Regions from separate parts of the Agromyces sp. CCNWLW203 genome, predicted to be linked through region 2. Evidence: predicted binding sites of a transcription regulator. Region 2 holds the regulator's gene; the other holds the start of a gene.
The links. The regulator HspR, encoded in region 2, represses chaperone genes until heat shock. The targets are predictions, from matches to a motif close to AAGTTGAGTCNNNNNGACTCAACTT.
Positions count from the first base shown of each region.

Region 1: VPH61_RS16905 (Hsp20/alpha crystallin family protein) is a predicted target of HspR. The motif match lies at 1,645-1,669, and genes of this name have one in related genera.

Region 1 is NZ_JAZHYX010000008.1:66,144-69,864, reverse strand. It holds gene VPH61_RS16920 (cold-shock protein) at 310-516, shown strand; gene VPH61_RS16915 (TFIIB-type zinc ribbon-containing protein) at 742-1,080, shown strand; gene VPH61_RS16910 (DUF6098 family protein) at 1,142-1,573, shown strand; gene VPH61_RS16905 (Hsp20/alpha crystallin family protein) at 1,709-2,149, shown strand; gene VPH61_RS16900 (glycosyltransferase) at 2,241-3,278, opposite strand; gene VPH61_RS16895 (amylo-alpha-1,6-glucosidase) at 3,293-3,721, opposite strand, start outside.
Region 2 is NZ_JAZHYX010000001.1:1,192,082-1,195,802, forward strand. It holds gene VPH61_RS05495 (nucleotide exchange factor GrpE) at 1-47, shown strand, start outside; gene VPH61_RS05500 (DnaJ C-terminal domain-containing protein) at 186-1,181, shown strand; gene VPH61_RS05505 (heat shock protein transcriptional repressor HspR) at 1,191-1,607, shown strand; gene VPH61_RS05510 (hypothetical protein) at 1,627-2,361, opposite strand; gene VPH61_RS05515 (class I SAM-dependent methyltransferase) at 2,464-3,621, shown strand; gene VPH61_RS05520 (DUF817 domain-containing protein) at 3,618-3,721, shown strand, end outside.

The sequences.
Region 1 (3,721 bases), on a different contig from region 2:
CTGCAGTGGGTTCTCTCCCACAGGACACGGCTGGGAAGCCGATGACAGTCGGGACGAAGCAACATCTCTCACGCCGAAGCATTCGGTGCGATGACGGCGACGAAGCCCCGCACCGGTTCCTCCCGCAGGTCACTGATCGCGGCGTCTCGCACGCCGGGCCGTTTCGTCTCGTACGCGGCCACGAACCCCATGCGACTCGATCGCACCACCAACTTCCGGCGGCGGACGTCGCCGTCGGAACCCTGCACGGCCTGAGGCCGTGCACGTCGCAGCCGCTTCGGCGGCTCGGCTTTACAGAAGGAAAAGAATATGGCTACCGGAACCGTCAAGTGGTTCAACGCCGACAAGGGCTTCGGCTTCATCGCTCCTGACGACGGCTCGGCCGACGTCTTCGCGCACTTCAGCGCGATCGCATCGGGCGGCTACCGCTCGCTCGAGGAGAACCAGAAGGTCGAATTCGAGACCGCCCGCGGCCCCAAGGGCCTGCAGGCTGAGAACATCACGGTCATTTCGTAAGTTCTCGCATCCCTTTCGATCGGGTGCCGGTGCGCTGAGCGCGCGGGCACCCGATCCACGAGCGGATGTCGCGGCAGCCGCCTCTTCGTGAGGCAGGCGTCGCGGCATCCGCTCGGTGCATTTCACGGTGCATACACTGGGCGTCTTCAAAGCTTCGCTCCTTAGGCTCGATCTTGTCGAACCACCCCCGATCGATTCCGGTCGGCCCCGAAGAAGGAGCCCCCAATGCAGTGCCCCACCGACGGAACCGTGCTCGTGATGAGCGAGCGCAGCGGCATCGAGATCGACTATTGCCCGACGTGCCGTGGCGTCTGGCTCGACCGTGGCGAGCTCGACAAGATCGTCGAGCGCGCGGCGCGCGAGTTCTCGGCGCCCACCCAGTCGGCACCGGCCGCGCCCGCCCCGCCCGCGCAGCCGCAGGCACCGGCCTACGGCCAGCCCTCGTACCAGCAGTCCGGTTATGACAACCGCGGCGACAACCGCGGGTACGACAACCGCGGGTACGGCGACCAGGGCTACCGCAAGAAGAAGAAGGAGAGCTGGCTCTCCGAGCTCTTCGACTGATCCGGTCGGCCGCCTCGTCAACCCGCTGCCGGAGTCGGCTGGCGGGCGTTATCATCGCGCCATGACGTCGGCCGATGCGGAACTCGCCGAGCTCGACTCGCTCGAAGACCTCGATGCGCTCGTCGGGCGGATGCCGGGCCTGCACGTGCGGTACTCCGAGGGGTTCGAGCACGATCGCGATGAGGCGAGCATCGACACCGAGAGCGGCCTGGAACTGCCCGGGCTCTCGGTGAACCCACTCGACCCCCAGCCGTGGTGGACGCGCGAGCGTGCCGACTGGCTCGCGAGGCAGCTCTGCCAGTACAAGCACCTGCGTGAGCGCAATCCCGAGCGCATCGCCTGGGTGCTGCGCGGCCGCATGGTGGCCAGGGGGCCGGATTCGGAGCCGTTGCTCGCCGACGTCGAACCGGTCGCGCGTCTCTCGAACGCGCTGCTCGATGAGGCCGAGGTGCGTTATCGGGCGCGCTTCGATGCCGGGCACGGGCCCGAATAGCGCGGAATCCCCCCGTTGACCGATCGGTCGACGATCTTGGCACTCTCGATAGGAGAGTGCTAATCTGATGGTAGTTGAGTCGATAGGGCTCAACTCCGGAAACTGCCGCTTCGGCGGCGACAGGGAGGAGAAGTCATGGCCATGATGTGGGACCCGTTCCGTGAGCTCGACCGCCTCGCTGCGGACATGCTCGACTCGCGACAGGGGCCGCGGGTGATGCCGATCGATCTGCACCGCGATGGCGATCACTACGTGCTCGCCGCCGACCTGCCGGGCGTCGACCCCGGCTCGGTCGACGTGGATGTCGACGGTCAGCTGCTCACGATCCGCGCCGAGCGCACGCTGCGCGCCGACGCCGAGGTCAAGTGGCTCGCGCACGAGCGACCGAGCGGTTCGTTCCTTCGCCAGATCACCCTCGGCGACGGCATCGACACCGCCGGCATCAGCGCCCACTACGACAACGGCGTGCTGAGCGTGATCATCCCGATGAGCGAGCGCGCGAAGCCCCGCAAGGTCGAGGTGATGAGTTCGCCGAACGCCGAACAGCACCAGGTGACGGCGAACGCGTCGAGCTGACGCCGAACCGCGGGAAAACGACGGTGATACCCGGAGGCCCGCTCGCCATCACGTGGGGGGCGGGCCCTCGTCGTGTCCGGGCTCGGCGCCATCACGCCGTTCGACGCATCGGTCGGTCATCGGTGACGAGCCCCGTGAAGAGCTCGAGGTAGTCGCGCGCCATCCGGTCATCGGTGAAGCGGGCTTCCGCTCGTGCACGGCAGACCGCGCGATCGAGTGCGGCCGCCTCGACGAGCGCGGCAGCGAGCTCGTCGATCTCCGCTCGCACGAAGCCAGTGATGCCGTCGTCGACGAGTTCCGGAACGGAGCCGCGCGGTGTCGCGATCACCGGGGTTCCGGTGGCCAGGGATTCGATCATCACGAGGCCGAAGGGCTCGTCCCATTGGATCGGGTTGACGAGCGCGCACGACGCTCCCATGAGCGCGCATGCCTCGGCGGTGGACAGCTCGCCGATGTACTCCGCGTTCCGCCCGAGCAGGGGGCGCACGGCCTCGTCGAAATACGCCTGCTCGGCCGGCTCACGCATCTTCGCCGCGATGCGCAGCGGAATTCCGGCACGCTCCGCCACGAGGATCGCCTCCACGACGCCCTTCGTGGGGTTCATCCTGCCGACGAAGCACGCAGTGCCGCCGCCCGAGCCCGTCGGCACCTCGGTCACCCGGATACCGTGATGGATGATGCGAGCGATGCGCACGGACCCGGCCGTCGAGGCGTGGTGATGGGAGATGGCGACGAAGGGCATGTCGGGCGAGGCGGCCCCGTAGAGCTCCTGCACGAGGGGGATGAATGGTCCGTGTGCGATGGTGACGACCGGCGCCATCGCGGCGGTGCGGGCCAGGATCGGACCCGCGAGCGTGTTGTCGACGATCACGTCGACGTCGTCGAACTGCGCGTACGCACGAATGAGGTGCCGCAGCTCGTGCGTCGTGAGTCCCATCGTGTCGGAGCCCGAGGGCGGGAAGCCGGGCAGGCGCTCCACCGGCGAGGTGCTGTCACCGGATGCCGCGAGCACGACCTCGTGACCGGCGCGAACGATCGCCCGGCCCAGCGTGTCGATGAACGACTCGATGCCGCCGTAGGCCGGCGGTGGCACGGGAATCCAGGGCGGGGCGATGATGCCGATTCGCACGAGACACCTCCTCTTCAGGCGCGGGAGGCACCGCGCGGGACCGTATGCAGGGTGATGTGGTCGGGCAGCCCCGTCACCGAGGTGCCGTCGCCGTCGTCGCCGACGTCGAGGGAGACACGTGCACCGGCGAACGGCACGTTCATGAGGTGGACCTCGCCGAACTCGTGCGGGATGGCCGGGGAGAGCCAGAGCTCGCCGGTGGGGACTGAGGGATCCATGCGCAGCATGCTGCGCAGCAGCAGGAATGGCGAGGCTGCGGCCCAGGCCTGCGGCGAGCACGAGGCCGGGTAGACGACAGGCTCCGCGTACTGCTCACGATCGAAGCCGCAGAAGAGCTCGGGCAGTCGGCCGTCGAAGTGGGTCGCCGCATCGAGGAGCCCGACGATGATGCGGTGCGCCTGCTCGACGAAGCCGTAGCGCATGAGGCCGGCGGCGACGATGGC
Region 2 (3,721 bases):
GAACGCAGCTTCGCGCGGCGAAGGTCGTCGTGAAGACCCCGCAGTAGTGCACCCGTCGGTCGAGTAGCGACGAAGGAGCGTATCGAGACCCGTCACGAGGTCTCGGTACGCACTTCGCGCTCCTCGACCGGCAGAAGACCTGCCCGACAGACACACACGACTAGATTTCAGAAGAGGAGGTGCCGGTGGCCAGTCAGGATTGGTTCGACAAGGACTTCTACAAGGTGCTCGGCGTCTCCAAAGACGTGAGCGATGCGGAGCTCAAGAAGACGTACCGCAAGCTCGCGCGCAAGTACCACCCCGACTCCAACCCCGGTGATGCTGCCGCCGAGGCGAAGTTCAAGGAGATCAGCGAGGCGCACTCCGTGCTCGCGGATCCCGAGCAGCGCAAGGAGTACGACGCCGTGCGGGCCATGGGCTCCGGCGCTCGTTTCACGGCGCCCGGCAGTGCCGGCGGCGCCGGCGGCTTCGAAGACGTCTTCGGCGGCATGTTCGGCCAGGGCGGCGGCGGCCGAGGCCAGTCCTACACGTTCCAGCAGGGCGGCGACTACGACGACCTGCTCGGCGGGCTCTTCGGCGGCGGCCGGTTCGGTCAACCGACCGGCGGCTACCGCGGCGCCGGCGGCCCCACCAAGGGGCGGGATGTCACGGCGTCGACCACCCTCGACTTCGTCACGGCCACCAAGGGCGACCAGATCACCCTGCAGACCGCCGAGGGCAAGCCGATCACGGTGCGCATTCCCGCGGGTGTCGCCGACGGTCAGAAGATCCGCCTGCGCGGCAAGGGCCAGCCCTCGCCCGACGGCGGCGAGCCCGGCGACATCGTGCTGACCGTGACGGTACGCAAGCACCCGGTCTTCGAGCGCGACGGCCTGAACCTCAGGGTCACCGTGCCCGTCACGTTCACCGAGGCGGCGCTCGGTGCGACCATCCAGGTGCCGACCCTCGGCGGCGACCCGGTGAAGCTGCGCGTCGCCCCCGGCACGCCGAGCGGCCGGGTGCTGCGGGTCAAGGGACGCGGCGTCGAGACGCCGAAGGGCACCGGAGACCTGCTCGCGGTCGTGCAGGTGGCCGTGCCGTCCCACCTCTCGAAGGAGGCGGAGACGAAGCTCGAGGAGTTCGCCGCGCTGCTGCCCGACGAGAACCCCCGCGACGACCTGCTCGCGAAAGCGAAGGGCTAGGCGGTGGAGATGAACGAGAGGAGCCCGCTCTTCGTCATCTCCGTCGCCGCCGAGCTCGCGGGCATGCACCCGCAGACGCTGCGCCAGTACGACCGGCTCGGGCTCGTCTCGCCGACCCGCACCGCGGGTAAGTCGCGGCGCTACTCGATGCACGACGTCGTGCAGCTGCGCGAGATCGCCCAGCTCTCGAGCGAGGGCGTGAGCCTCGAGGGCATCCGCCGGGTGCTCGGCCTCGAAGACGAGGTGGCGACACTGCGTGCGCGCGTGCGCGAACTCGAGGCCGCGCTCGCCGACGAGATGCTGAACCGCCCCGGCCGGCGCGTGTTCGCGGCGGGTTCGGCGGGCGAGGTCATCTCGCTGAAGGCCGGCACCCGGGTGCGACGCGAGAACGCGGTCGTCGTCTGGCGCCCGCTCGAGCGCGACTAGCGCAACTTGCGCGAACTGCTCAGCGGCCCCACGCCGACGCCGGCGCCTCGATGACGTCGTAGGGCCGCGAGCTCCAGTGCGTGCCATAGCCGTAGTGGCTCGACGCCCATGCCGAGGCCCAGATGGCCTGCGCCGTCGCGTCGGCCGAGTCGCCCCGCGCGAGCGCCGCGTCGACCTCGGGGTACCGACCCGATTGCAGGTTCTCGGCGGCGTAGTACGCGGCCTCGATGAGGGACGGGTAACTGCCGAGACCCGAACCGCCGCCCGAGCCCTGCCCGTTGTTCAGGGGATTGTTGCGGTTCCACCAATTGTCGGCGCCGTTCTCCTGACGCATCCACCGCATCATGAACGTGATGTTCTCCTCGGTCAGCGGCCACGCGCCCTCGATGAGCACGAGCTTGGCCCAGTCGACGTTCGTGCCGCCGGCGACGAGCGTCTGCTCGCCGGTGGTCGCGACGTAGGACTCCTGCGAGACGGCGGGCGCCGCGACATCCGATGCGACCCTGAGATCTTGCACGGCTCCGCGGTGCGGCGCGTTCGCCGCCGCGACGGACGCCAGGCCGCCGGGTTGCGCCTGCGGCAGCGGGGCGAGGGCGAGTCCTGCGAGCAGGCCGATCACGGAGAGCACGGCGGCCGCGGCGAGCGACCGGCGGGGCGAACCAGTGCGCGACCGCACCGGTCGGCGGGGACGCGTCACGGGCGTCGCGACCTCATGTCGCGCCGCCCGTCGTCCCCCGGTCCGTGCGTCCTGCATGCGGCACCGAGGGTAGCAAACCCCGCCGAGAGCCGCACCCAGCGAAATCGCTCGTGATCAGGTGCACCCGTTCGGGCGGCGGGTGCCGCGTACCCTTGGGGGATGCCCTTCGACTTCGACGCCCTGCGGCGCCGCCCCGATGTCGAGGGGCCGGGGCTCGAGGCGTCGGATGCCGCGGACCGACTGATCCTCGACGAGGCGGCGGCACTCATCGGCGAGGCTGGGCCGGGGGAGATCGTCGTCGTCGACGACTCCTACGGGGCGCTCGCGCTCGCCGCGGCGTACGCGGGTGCGAGGGGCATCCGGGTGCACCAGGACCTCGTGACGGGGGAGCGGGCACTGGCCGAGAACGCGGGCCGGCTCGCGCTCGAGGGCGAGGTGCGATCGATGCCGCTCGCCCCCGAACTCGTCGCTGGTGCACGGCTCGTGCTCATGCGGCTGCCGCGCTCGCTCGACCGGCTCGATGAGGTGTCGCAGCTCGTTGCGGCGCACGCGGACCCGAGGGTCGTCGTCGTCGCGGGCGGGCGGATCAAGCACATGACGCTCGCGATGAACGAGGTGCTCGCTCGCAGCTTCGGGCGGCTCGACGTGAGCCGGGCCCGGCAGAAGTCGCGAGTGCTGATGGCGTCGGAGGCGGGTTTCGAGACGCGTCCTCCTTCGTCGGGCGCTCCTCAACCCGCGGTGGGGGGCGGCTGGCCGCGCCGCACCCGGCACGACGACCTCGGCCTCACGGTCGTCGCGCACGGCGGCGTCTTCGCCGGCACGGGCGTCGACATCGGCACCCGGTTCCTGCTCGAGCAGTTGGGCGATGCTGCTCCGGATGCCGCGACCGCCGTCGACCTCGCGTGCGGCACGGGCGTCGTGGCGGCGTGGCTCGCGCGAGCGCGACCCGGGCTGCGGGTCACGGCGACCGATCGCTCGGCGTCGGCTGCGGCATCCGCTCGGCTGACCGCCGAGGCCAACGGGGTCGCGGATCGCGTGCACGTGACCCGCGCCGACGGCCTCGAGGCGCTCCCCGATGCGAGTGAGCGACTCATCGTGCTGAACCCGCCGTTCCACAGCGACGCGGCGATCTCGACCGGCATCGCCGCGCACCTCTTCGCCGACGCCGCGCGCGTGCTGGCACCCGGCGGCGAGCTCTGGTGCGTGTGGAACTCGCACCTGGCGTACCGGCCGCTCCTCGAGCGGGTCGTCGGCAGCACTCGGCAGATCGCCAGGAATCCGAAGTTCACCGTGACGGCCTCGCGGCGGGCGGCATGACCGGCGAGGTTCCGGTCACGACCAGTCGGCCGGGAGCTGAGGGCGCGGCTCGCGCAGCAGGCGCTGATGACCGGCGCCAGCTCACGGCGGTCGAGCGGGC